Regions from separate parts of the Candidatus Nitronereus thalassa genome, predicted to be linked through region 1. Evidence: riboswitches for the same ligand, from Rfam matches in the RefSeq annotation. Region 1 holds a riboswitch; each other region holds the start of a gene.
The links. Region 1 has a riboswitch for cyclic di-GMP ahead of PPG34_RS07060 (BREX system ATP-binding domain-containing protein). Riboswitches for the same ligand answer to the same signal wherever they lie in the genome.

Region 1 (4,200 bases):
TTGTACCAATCCTGAAATCGGACCCGTTGAACGATATCGCTGGAATACAGGCCCTCGAGTTCATCCAACGCTTTTGAATACACCTGAACATCTGCCACAGCCATCGACTGAATCAAATCGCCCTGAAGCTGGGATACCTGCAGCAGCATGAGGGCCAAGCTCGAACAAAACACCACCGTGAGCACCAGCACCATGCGCTCATACAGCGGATCCATAAATCGAGTGAATGCATGATTCATAACTTGACCGATTTCCAACACACGTTCACGGAGGGTTCCCATGTTCTCAAAGCCAGTGGCCGCAATTTATCCGACCTGCGCCCCGACCAACTCCGTCGGGGACGCAACGTCCTCAGTACCAACACCAGCCTGATCCTCTTCGGCGGGAGTTTCGAATTCAGCATCTTCCATATAACTGGGTCGCAGGGGCGTCACTTCGAGATCAACCGTTTCTTCAGGAGCCAATCGCTTGAGATCCCATTCCGTGATCCATCCTTTCACATATTCCCGCATGCGAGTGCTGGACAACCGCTCAACAGAGGGAATCGTTGGCGGAGCCCAATGATAAGCAGAGGCATGAATCGTCCGAACTTTTTCTTGGGTTTCTTCAATCATTCGATCGTAGGGACCGACCAAACGGGCCCGTTCACTTTCAATCAACCGCATTCCAGCCTCTGCTTGATCGGCCAACAGCACATCGGTTTCCGATCGTCCTTCTCGTAGTTTGTTTGGAATTTTTTCCCGGTCGCCCTTGTCTTCCAAAATCGCACTTTGAAAATCATCCGTCAGCGCAATGACTGACGCGAGACCTGATTTATATCCAAGATCCGCATAGCTCGATGCATCCAATCCACCCATCCATCGCGCGAGCTCGGCATAGGACTTTGCTCGTTGCTTGAGAGAGTAACGCCCAATAATTTCTGCCTCGTCAATGAGTAAAATCCATCCTGAATATCCCGAAGCCACCATCAATCGGGAGGCGAATTTAAATCGTTGCAAGGCCAAATCCGTTTGAGAAATTTTTTCAAATGTGTAGGGATTCGACGCACTACAGGCCTGGAGATACCGCTTGAGTTCGACGACACCAATTGGGTCTCCGGACCAGAAGCGGACAAGACGGTGGCTCAATTCTCGATCATTGGCCATTCGTTCATACAAGAATAATGTGGCGGCAAATCGGCTATCCAACTCGCCACTGGGTCCATGCACCCACTCATAGAAGTCTGCGTATTGGGGACCCTGAAAATTCAGCTCTCCTGCAACTTCAGCCAATGTCCCACCGCGCTTCCCAGGGATCAAGATCGTTTCAATTGAGGCACGGTAGATTTTGACCAGGCTGTACAACGGGGTTTCTTTACTAATCACAATACGGCTACAGGCAAAATTCTTCTCCAATGCCAACTCTTGAAGATATTCCAAGGTATGAGATTTTCCAGTCCCGAATCCCCCATCCAACAAGATACCTTTCGTTGTCGTACCTTCGGTCACGCTTCGCTGGGCGTTCTCAAGCATGCGCCGGAATTGTCCTTCAATTTCAGGTTGAGCGCACCCCAACACTTGGACGGCATCTCGATTGGGCACTCCGGCCCGTAAGGCTTCGATCGCCCGGCGATGCAACATCTCCTCCCCATTAGCGACCGGCGTTCCTTGGGTAAACCCGCTCGCGGCAACCCCGGGAGATGCCGAGTCCTTTGAAATCCTGACCAAGGGTGCAAAGGGGTTTTGCCGACGCTTATCTCGGACATCGTCCCAAATCCGAAGCTTGAGTGCCTCATAACGATTGAGTCCGCGCCGCTCATCTTTCACAAACTCCTCTGGGGCAATCACCACAATCAAGCAACCTTCGAGTTCATCCGTTCCATCAACAAATTGACGCAAAACTTCATAGGCGTCCATGGCCGCCGCTGCCGTATAACTCAAGGCTGCATCAGGTTCTTTTGACCGTTTCACTACCATATACTGACTAATATCTAACGTAAGGATTAACCCACCTTTGCCCACCAATCTCACCCAGTAGACCAGCGAGGCCAGCATATCCCTGGCATTGTGTCGCGCGACTTTTTGGAAAATCAGTGCATCTTTGAGTGCGGAAATCAAACGCAGTTCCCCACAAAGCCATTCTTTCACGGCATTCGCCAAAAACGGGTTTGGGTCACCACTATCAAGTTGGGCCAGACACAGACGGACCATAGCCATTCGAAATTCTTGGCACATGCCCGAATCACGATAAATGGCTTTTTCTAACCAACTCCGGAGCTCACGCCGAAGTAGCATTTCTTCACGATCATTGAGCTCAGCAATGGCTTGAAGGCTAAACGCTGCACGATCATCTGGCACCTGATATCCGTTTTCAACTAACAGCCGGGATAGGAATAAATGCGCTAATCCATCCCAATCAATTTGTTTCGCAATTTTATGAAATAAACGATCCACCATATGAATCTTGGTATATTGCGCATCGGCCTTAGCAAATACGTAGGCATCGTTTTTCGCCATTTTGCTGAATAGCTGCGGCAAGGCACGACGAACCTCTTCCTCGGCGCTCACGACAAATTTTACCGCAGATCCTCCCTGGCGGAGATAACTTTGGAAATACTCTTTCCTCATGACCTCCAACCAATCCAGAGATGACATGTTCATGACGATCCTCTCTTTCCCTTGAAATACGTCCACATGATGTAGGCCAATGCAATCATTAGTTTGCCCCCTTGCGGTATCAGTTGGATCGAGACTCGTTGGGAGGAGAAAAAATCGAAGAGCCCACAAGTGGGCACAGAGGGGCAATGCTATCGAATAGTCGAACGTTGCAACCAGACCAACCCTGAAAGGAAATTTAAGGTTCCCCTTCTCCTCAGGTCTCTTGGCTTTGCGTCCTGCCCTCTCAGGCAGTTTGCCCTTTCGCCTCCTACCTCTATTACTATTACTATCGGAAGCATCAAAATTTCCTTGCACAGAAAGACGAGGTGAGAGGGAACAACAAAAACGAACATCATGTTGGCAGGATGTTTAGTCACCATACGCAACCGTATGGGTCAGAAATCAACTGGTCTGGTCAGGATGGCTGAGAAAGAAGGATGGTTACGCTGCAGACGTAAAGGAGGTGCCGTAATACGTCCGCAGTCGGCCCCCTTGCGCAATGACACTCAAGACTTTGGTGGCGTCTTTGATGCCAGTACTGGCATGGAAATGAAGCAGGTGACCCTTTTTTGTTTGATTCACTCCACTTTTATCGAGAAAGTAGAGATCTCGTGCAAATTCTTGTCGAGTATATTCAAACGTTGGGCGTGGCAACATGGTGAGCAATTCATAAATTTCCATTAACGGAATGACGATGCCTGTTCCGAGCAGATGCTTTCCACGAATCCCGACGGCGATAGAATAGGCAGAATACAAGATGGCCAAAAATTCGTGAGGTTTAAATCGATACGGCCTGGTTTGCAAATCCTTTAAGCGTTTCACCAGTAAGGATGGGCGCAATCGAGTTTCTCGAACGCGGTCAATCGTCACAGCCATCTCTTTAGGGTGAACTCGAACCAACGCCGGATAGGCAAACAACGTTCCCTCATGTTCAATCAAATCCACGCCCATTTGTTCGGCCATGGATAACAAGTCCTGCTGGAAGCCTAATCCGCCCAAATAATCCTCTTCATCAAAATTCCAACTCTGGGTCGTTGAGGCCAGTTCCTGTTGTAATTGCGCGGTGAACTGATTGGCTTCATTGAGAGCATGGCGAAGCTTTTGGAAGTCACCAACACTGGCCGCCGTCCGAATTTTTTTCACCGCAGTCGCCGCCTCAGCAACGGTTCTCACCAGTAGATCTGAATCTTTTTCGATTTTGGCCAAGGTTTGTTCGAGATTTGTTCGCACTTGTTGTTCAATCATCACGCGGTTTCCAAAAAGGCCATGGAGACTGAGGCCCCATATAGGGATTAGACTTCTTTCTCGGCTACCTTGACGTTTCCTAAAGACACGCTAGGATGTAAGAGAGAGGTTTCTGGACATTAGTCCGACTTTCTTTTCATCTTTGCTCTGCCCCCCCAGGCCACTGCTCATGGGCAGGGAATAGTGCACCCGAGATGACGAATTCGAAACGTCCCTTTGCTATTATTACAGGTGCCTCAAGAGGCATCGGCGCGGAATATGCCCGAGGATTGGCTCGCCAAAACCACGACCTCCTTATAGTGGCACGAGATAAAGCACG
Region 2 (4,200 bases), 1.7 Mb from region 1:
CCCAGACTATCAAACCCATAGAGGACATGATCTCGCCCGATGCCCCTCATTGTTATATTGGTGTGAGAGATAATGGGATTGGGTTTGAACAACAATACGCTGACCGGATTTTTGGTGTATTTCAACGCCTGCATGGACGTGATGAATACGAAGGAACTGGCATTGGCCTATCAATATGCAAAAAGGTCGTGGAACGACATGGAGGAGCCATTTCTGTTACCAGCTCCCCAGGAGAGGGAACGACTTTTTGGATTTCTTTGCCACTCGAACAACCACAAGCAACAGGAACCAAAACTCAGGCGGCACGGGATGCTGCCCGCGCGACGCACGAAGCCCAACTGGCATCCTGCACGTAACCACCATCGAGGCATATGGTTTGTAAAAACTCCGACCTGGATTGAAACAAAAGGTATCGATCGCACACTCATGAGCGCCTCATTAGCCAAAACTCTTCCTGACCAAGCAATCCCCACTCGGGAAGAAAACTCGTCCAAAGATTTCATTCGCATCCTTCTAGTCGAGGACGATGAGGATGATTATATTTTGACACGCGACGCATTGGCAGAGATCTCCTCCCCCCTCTGTTCACTTGATTGGGCGCCCACCTTTGAAACCGGTCTGGACCTCGTCAATCAAGACCGCCATGACCTCTATCTCTTTGACTACCGGCTCGGAGTTCGTACCGGACTCGAGTTGCTTCGCCAAGGCATTGCCCAGGGATGCGACAGCCCCATCATTCTCCTGACCGGTTCGGGAGGGGAATTAGTTGCAGCCGAAGCACTACGATTAGGGGCGGCGGATTATATGACCAAGAATTTGATGACGACCAAAAGTCTGCATAGGGCCATCACCAACGCCTTGGAAAAATCCCAACTCCGCCAAACGCTTGCCGACCATCAACACCGTTTAGAACACAGCAATCAAGTGCTCACCAAACAAAATCAAGAAATACAGCGTTTTTATCACACGCTGGCACATGAACTAAAAACCCCTCTCACCGCTGCCAGAGAGTTTACGGCAATCATGCTCGATGAATTGGCAGGTCCACTCACCCCAGAGCAACGGGAATACCTTCAGATCTCCCAAGAATGTCTGGGGCAGATCACCAACCAAGTCAATGATTTATTGGATATCACTCGGCTCGATACAGGCAAACTAAGCATCAACTGCCAACAGGAAGATATGGGTTTGTTATTGTCGCATGCCGTAACGGCCATGAATACCTCAGCCCAACACAAGTCCGTCGCCATTGCGTTATCGGTCCAACCGAACCCACTTATTGCCTGGATTGACCATTTCCGCATGACTCAGGTGATAACCAATCTACTGAACAATGCCATTAAATTTACCCCTCCCGGAGGAACCATCACGCTCAGTGCTTGTGAAGATCCTGACAAGCCGGAAAATCTTCGCATTTCCGTCCAGGACTCGGGGTGCGGAATCGCGCCGGAACATCTTGACCATATTTTCGACCGTTTGTATCAGGTAGAAGAAGGACATGCGCGAAAAGAGGGAGGCCTCGGATTGGGACTAACCATTTCCCGCGAGATCGTCATCCTCCATGGAGGCCAGATTAACGTTCAAAGCCAAATGGGTCATGGAACCAAATTTACCCTGACCCTGCCAAAGAACCGCACCAACCCCATCAGCCATAGACTCAACCAAGGAGTGTCCCGTGAAGTCCAAAATACTGCTTGTTGAAGACGATGAAAAAATTATTAAAGCCTTAACCATTAGGCTCAAAAGCCAGGGGTACGATGTGGTCGTAGCCTTTGATGCCGTCATGGCCACGGCCCAGGCGATGCAACATCATCCGGACATTATTTTGTTGGATATTTCCATGCCTGGGGGAACGGGATTTACCGTAGCCGAACGGCTAAAAGACTCCTCACTCACCACTGACATTCCCGTCATCTTCTTAACGGCCAGTAAAGAACCCGGCCTCCGAGAACGTGCCAAGGAACTTGGGGCTTTGGGCTATCTAGAGAAACCCTTTGAGGCACAAGACCTTCTCACCCTCATCCAAAAGGGCCTCGCAGGCCAAGCCGCCCGGTCATAATTAACAAGGCGGCCACCAGTCTACTTTCCAACACACCCTACTCCATTCCATTGCCACGGGTATGCAAGTGTCTCAAAACTTCGTGCCACTAGATCAATCCGCGGTTCTTTCACTCATCCATAGGCAACTACCCTTTTGAAGCCTCAAGTGTAATCTTTAGGATTCTATCCACGAAAAAAACCTATCAGCGTCCGGTTTCAGGTTAAGTTTCTATCGAGGACACCGATACATCCTTCTACAAGGTGACAAAGGCAAACCACCCGAGAGGATGGGACGCAAAGCCAAGGGACCTGATAAGGGAAACTCGTTTCCCAGGGTACGCCCGGCTACCACGATGACCGCTGTTGGCATTGTTGCGCCCATTCCTTTTACAGGATGGGCGTTTTTTTTGGTCGTGTGCTGCTATAAGGAGATGCCACCATGCCGTCGCTACAACTTCTGGAACCGGTATTAATTGCTGATGACGATACTGATGATTGCCTCATCGCCATGGAAGCTTGGGAAGAAACAGGGCATGGCAATGAGCTTCGGTTTGTGCAAGACGGGAACGAATTAATCGATTATTTGTATCAACAAAATCGTTATTCCTCTCCCGAGACCGCTCCCCGCCCAGGACTTATCTTACTAGATTTGTCCATGCCCAAAAAAAGCGGCTTGGAATCTCTCGCGGACATCAAAGCCGATCCGACCCTTCAAGATATTCCTGTTATTGTTCTCAGTACTTCTAAAACACCCAAAGAAGCTTCAGAAGCTTATGCTTTAGGAGCTTATGGCTTTGTCACGAAGCCTTCCACTTTTCATGAATATCTTCGGGTGATGCGGGATGTGCGGCAAGCTTGGTCTGCCTTAAAAAATCAACGGACCCTTATTTCCGCGAATCACTAGGGAGAACCAGTATGAAAATGTCACATTTAGCAACGATGTCCATAGAGAATCCTTCCAGAACGATTCTGATGGCCGATGACGACCCAGACGATTGTTTACTCACTCAGGATGCCTGGGAAGAATATGGATGTCCTCATGCCCTAAAGTTTGTTCGAGATGGCGAAGAACTTCTCGACTATCTCCATCGTCGTGGAAAGTTTTCTGATACTGAAGATTTTCCCCTTCCAGGTATGATTTTGCTTGACTTGAACATGCCGAGAAAAAATGGCCATCAGGCCTTAAAGGAAATCCGGGATCATGAAATCTTTCGCCATATTCCAGTAGTAGTCATGACCACCTCGATTGATGAAGAAGATACCTGTCGAACCTATGCCTTGGGAGCCAATGCCTGCATGACTAAACCACGTTCGGCCCAAGAATTTCATACCATCGTGGGTGCCCTAAGCCAATATTGGACCAACATGGTAGAACTTCCCTATGGCAGCGATAAACCTGCCTGGGACTCTTTGTCTCACTAGTAAGGAGCCACAGATTGATCCATTCAGACACCTCTCTAGCCAGCACTAGGGAAGAAGAAGCAGTCCCCTCCCCGCTTGCCGCCTTTCCACCGGATTCCACCAAAAGTGGTCCCGTGTCAATTGCTCAGGGGAACCACCAAAGCCGAATCATTCTGATGGTAGATGATGACTCAGATGATTGCTTACTCGCCCAGGAGGCTTGGGAAGAAATTCAATCCGGGAATGAACTGAGGTTTATCCATGATGGCCAAGCTGTCTTAAATTATCTGTACCATTATGGAGAATTTGCTCACGCTCAATCCGCCCCTCGTCCGGGCATTATTTTATTGGACCTCAATATGCCGAAAAAAAATGGGCATGAAGTCCTTGGGATTCTGAAAAAGGATCAAGACCTCTACACCATCCCCATTGTCGTGTTCACTACCACGAGGAACAGTGAAGAAATTTTTCGCGCCTACCAAGAAGGCGCAAATGCGTTCATGACCAAACCCACGTCATTCGAGGGATATCGAGACACCCTGTTGGCGTTGGATTATTACTGGTTACACCTCGTCCAACTTCCCCAGCCATAAATCATACAACCCTTCCAAAAAATTTCTTTACCCAATAAGTCTTCAAAATCGTATTGTTCAAACCTCTGGTTGTTACTTGTTTTGCTCTATTGTTCAGCCCCATTCTTTATCTTTATGGGCAAAACCCTGTGAAACCTTCATAAATACGAAGGAATATCGCCCATTC
Region 3 (4,200 bases), 1.3 Mb from region 1:
CTCCCAGTCCTGAGGTTTCTATGACATCAAGGGTGTCACGTCGATGACCAGGTCCTTCCCCGACCATAACTTCTAATGCCCCGAATGAAAGAAAAGCCTCGATGGCTCCTCGAACAACTAATGGGTGGGTGTTGATGTGGCTGGCTCCTTGATGTGTTTCAACAAGATTAGGCTTCAAAAGAATACGTTTGCCTTTTATTTCAGAAGGCGTAATTCCCAGCTCCTGAAAGCCAGAGATGATCACCGAGCGAATATCTTCGCTATAAGTACTGGCTTGACCAATGAAAGTTCGAGCTTTAAGTGTTGGTCGATTTATCCATTCAGCGAACGATATCCCAGAAGAAACGAGAAGCCCACCAGCAAGGATCGTGCGAAGGAGTTCCCGTCGTGTCCAGAGGTTAGGATTCAGTGAAGACCAAGACATTAATCAGTTCCTTACATGCTCGCCAAAGTGGCAGTCGAAGTTTGAGAAGAAACCTCAGCGTTGATTAGGTTATTAAGACCGTGGGGAGCGATCAATGGGGCCAATAGCAAACATAAAGACGGTGTATCGTATCCTCCAAATCGTTCTCGATGTTTCCATGTATCGTGAATGCGTGTTGTGGCATCGGGGGGAGTTTCATTCCAAGCGTTAAGACCCAGAAGGCTCCATCCTACTGCAATCGGCGTTCGAAGGCGTGTGAATTCGGTCTGTAAAAATTCAAGACTTTTAGAAATGTGAATCCTGGAAATTCTCCCAGCCAAAGCCGACAGTGCCGCACCCGTATCTTCGGGTGAGGGTTTGAGCTCTTGTTCAAAAACCATTGTATTTCCATAGTTCCACCCCCCATGGGATAATTGACGATCCAAGATCATACTTGTGGCTTCCTTTAATCTGGGATGATCGGAAAAGCCAACATTATGTAAGGCCGTCATGGCCATGGCTGTAGACTCGACCCATGAGTGGGTATGGCCAATCCAGGGCCATCCCTTTAAAGAGGGGTCATGGCCTAAAGGTGTTTCAGGATTTTTTATCCAATGCTCTCCTGAGGAATTTAGTAGAAATTGGATGGCTTTCTCTCGCGACACATGATGGGATTTCGATGTTTCCCAAGCCAAAATTGAAATTGGGGTTGGCCAAAAAGATTCGGGGTGATCGGGAGAAAGACTTACCCGACCGTCTGGCATTTGAAAGGAGGTTAAGTAATCTCGGGAGCGTTGGAGGACTTGTGCGTCGTGTTTAAAGTGACTAAGGATGATGGTGCCCCAGGCCGTAGCATCCGGACGATCCTCACCTTGAGTAGTGAACAGGAACCCTCCGTTAGGACGGATTCGAGTGCGAAGTTCATTGAGAAGAATTTCCACAGAAACTTTCCAGTGCTGGCGTGCCCTTAAGCCCTAGGACAATTGCTTGTATTTTGGATGTAATAGGATCTCATGCGTTAACCATGTCCTTGCCAAACTATTAATGGAGTCAAAAATGGGGGCAAAGAGTGAGCTCTGGCAATGGAATTTTCGGTTTGAATGTGAAAGGACTTTATTTTTAACTGTCAGGGTATTGTTCTCCTAGGGAATCTCGTACTCCAGGTATTGAAATACGTGAAAGGTTTTTTTCAAAGGGAATGAATACTTAATTAAGTTTGGAGGTCATTTGAGTTAAAGAACGCCATGAATTGATAGAGAATTTACAGCAAGAAAACCGGACAAATACATCATTTTTACCTAGGGTGAATGCTAATCAAGGGAAGGCAAAATCAAGCCGATAGGAGTACAGAAGCGAGTGATGTTGAAGCGATTTTCTTGAGCCTGAAAATTTTAATTAAAGCTCTAAGCCTTATCCTTTTATTTGTCTCTTCAAAGATGGTCTAGGTGGGACGCAAGGTTTTAGAAGGGCAAACCGATAGCAGAATTGGATGCATTAGTACGAAATTAATAGTGAATCGAGAACTCCTTCTCGAAATGGCAAACCTGTCGTGAGGCAGGGACGCAAAGCCACGGGTCAGAAGAATTTCAGCTGACAGCCGGGTTGTCGAAGGAAGGGATGCAGTGCCACCCATAGGGATGGAGTTCTCCTGCTTGCTCTAAGAGGAGATTTCTATGACCACTTGGTATTGGTTGCTGCCTGAAGATAATCCATGTGAATCCCACAATAATCAGTGGAAACACTCCTCTTCTCTAAGCTCCATCATTACATCGAAATATTCTGTTTTGAAGCCATGGGTTCTTGTTAAAGGTTCCCAACGGCATTGTGCGCTACTCTCCCAAAAATATTTAAAAACAGGTCCTTTCCTAGAAGTAAATAAACGTAAATCCAATCTTTCAGATTACGGTTCCTTTGGTTTTGGCTGTGGAGTAAGAAGCACTGGCATCGTTCCTCCGCGGGGCCATAAATCCTTTGCTCAGCCAGCCCCTCGGGAAGTGGAACCCCAGTCTAGTAGCAAGCGAGATTTGTGCTGGCAACGTGAACATCTACTATTGACATCAAAACATCTTCCTAGTCGGGCTCCCCTTCCCGATAAAGGCAAACCTGTCGTGAGGCGGGGGCGCAAAGCCACGGATCAGGTCAGCGATCTGAAAGCCGGGTTGCCGGAGGAGGAATAGGAAAAGGGGATAGCCGAGGCTGGTGGAAATACGGGCCACCCCGTTTCGGCAATATTCTTTATTTATCGTGCCCGTGAGGAGATTCGATATGACGAATTCTGTCATGCAGTTTATTCGGGATGAAGAAGGGGCTACCGCTCTTGAGTACGGATTGTTGGCTGCTCTTATTGCTGCCGCGATTGTGACAGCAGTGACTCAATTAGGTACCACGGTGTCTAATACCTTCAACTCCATTGCCAACGATATGGCGGCTGCTACGGCCAGCTAATCTGCAATGTAAGCTCCTTCGGTTGTTCCCCTCTGAGAACCTATCCGATCTTCGCATCGGATAGGTCTCAAAGGGATTACGCAGGGAAGGCTGGGATAAATAGTGGCCTGTATGGATCTACCAACCAGCACACACGACTATAAAAATTTTTGTTCCTTGCCGCCTTTTCGCATGAGGTGCTCCTCCATCCCCATGGATTGGGACCGAGGAAAAAGTCGACTGGGAATATTGAGGGAACCACTATGAACGTGAAGACAACGCAGATCTCACCCTCTCGTGCAATCAAAAGCCAGCGCGGCAACACAACGACTGAAATGGCGATGATGTTGCTCCCATTTGTCATTTTGATAATGGGGGTCATGGAATTCGGCTGGTATTTTCTTCATCAACATACGCTCCAATATGCCACCCGAGAAGGCATGCGTTTGGCATTAGTTGGGGAAGTTTTAAATGATGAAAATGGAAATCCTCAAACTCGAGATGCTTCTATCAGACAGGTCATCCATGAAAAGGGTGAAATTGGGTTAATGAATATTGACCCAGCTGATGACATTTCTATTTGGAAGGCTGGCGCAAACGATGACGAAGAAGGTGGCTTGACATTTGATGAACTCGCCCCAAATGCCGGTAATCCAGCAGATTACATGAGAATCAAGGTTGACTATCAACATCAATTTTTGACACCGCTTATCGGCCAATTTTTCTCAGAATCAGAAGCAATTACTCTGAGAGCTGAAGCGACTTATCGTAACGAAGATTTCACAGTGGAGGGGGTATAAACGCCATGGCTAATCACATCGTTCGAAATCAAAAAGGAATGGCGGCAGTTGAGTTTTCCGTGTTGGTCAGCATTGCCCTCCTCATTATCTTTGTAATCGTGGACTTTGGCACGCTGATACAGGCTCAAGCGGTTGTGACCAATATTACGAGAGAAGGGGGCAGTTTAGCGTCTCGTGACCTAAAAAATGGTTCAGACCTTTTGGACCTCATGGCGGAATCAAGCGCCCCACTTAATTTTACGCAAAATCCAGAATTGTACAAAATATATCTTGCCAAGGCCGACGCTGGCGAAAATGCCAGTAACCCAGACCCAACATGCACGGTGCAAGAACTTGGATCATTAGATGCGATTGCAGGCAATGGCGTCGATTCTCCTGCAAATAGTCCAACCTGCGATTTGCCGCAAAATTTGTACGATCTTTTAAAGTATGACGATAGCGTGGAAGTACAAGCGGCCCCGATTTCCCAGTTTACTATTGTCAAAGTTTATTATGTACATCAACCTGTCACCCCCTTGGAAGAATTTTTTAATGCTTCAGGGCATACCGTGAATAATTATGATCTCTACGATG

Region 2: it holds a riboswitch for cyclic di-GMP, as region 1 does, so the genes downstream of both, PPG34_RS14870 (response regulator) here and PPG34_RS07060 (BREX system ATP-binding domain-containing protein) in region 1, are expected to answer to the same signal.
Region 3: it holds a riboswitch for cyclic di-GMP, as region 1 does, so the genes downstream of both, PPG34_RS01460 (Flp family type IVb pilin) here and PPG34_RS07060 (BREX system ATP-binding domain-containing protein) in region 1, are expected to answer to the same signal.

The regions. Positions count from the first base shown of each region.
Region 1 covers NZ_JAQOUE010000001.1:1,569,870-1,574,069, forward strand. The annotation lists gene PPG34_RS07055 (sensor histidine kinase) at 1-281, opposite strand, end outside; gene PPG34_RS07060 (BREX system ATP-binding domain-containing protein) at 306-2,639, opposite strand; cyclic di-GMP riboswitch class I at 2,802-2,904, opposite strand; gene PPG34_RS07065 (hypothetical protein) at 3,078-3,881, opposite strand; gene PPG34_RS07070 (SDR family NAD(P)-dependent oxidoreductase) at 4,076-4,200, shown strand, end outside.
Region 2 covers NZ_JAQOUE010000001.1:3,284,410-3,288,609, reverse strand. The annotation lists gene PPG34_RS14885 (ATP-binding protein) at 1-356, shown strand, start outside; gene PPG34_RS14880 (ATP-binding response regulator) at 310-1,701, shown strand; gene PPG34_RS14875 (response regulator) at 1,676-2,059, shown strand; cyclic di-GMP riboswitch class I at 2,300-2,393, shown strand; gene PPG34_RS14870 (response regulator) at 2,480-2,944, shown strand; gene PPG34_RS14865 (response regulator) at 2,956-3,462, shown strand; gene PPG34_RS14860 (response regulator) at 3,477-4,034, shown strand.
Region 3 covers NZ_JAQOUE010000001.1:273,093-277,292, forward strand. The annotation lists gene PPG34_RS01450 (DUF362 domain-containing protein) at 1-424, opposite strand, end outside; gene PPG34_RS01455 (prenyltransferase/squalene oxidase repeat-containing protein) at 436-1,344, opposite strand; cyclic di-GMP riboswitch class I at 1,931-2,013, shown strand; cyclic di-GMP riboswitch class I at 2,490-2,570, shown strand; gene PPG34_RS01460 (Flp family type IVb pilin) at 2,669-2,848, shown strand; gene PPG34_RS01465 (TadE/TadG family type IV pilus assembly protein) at 3,091-3,627, shown strand; gene PPG34_RS01470 (TadE/TadG family type IV pilus assembly protein) at 3,633-4,200, shown strand, end outside.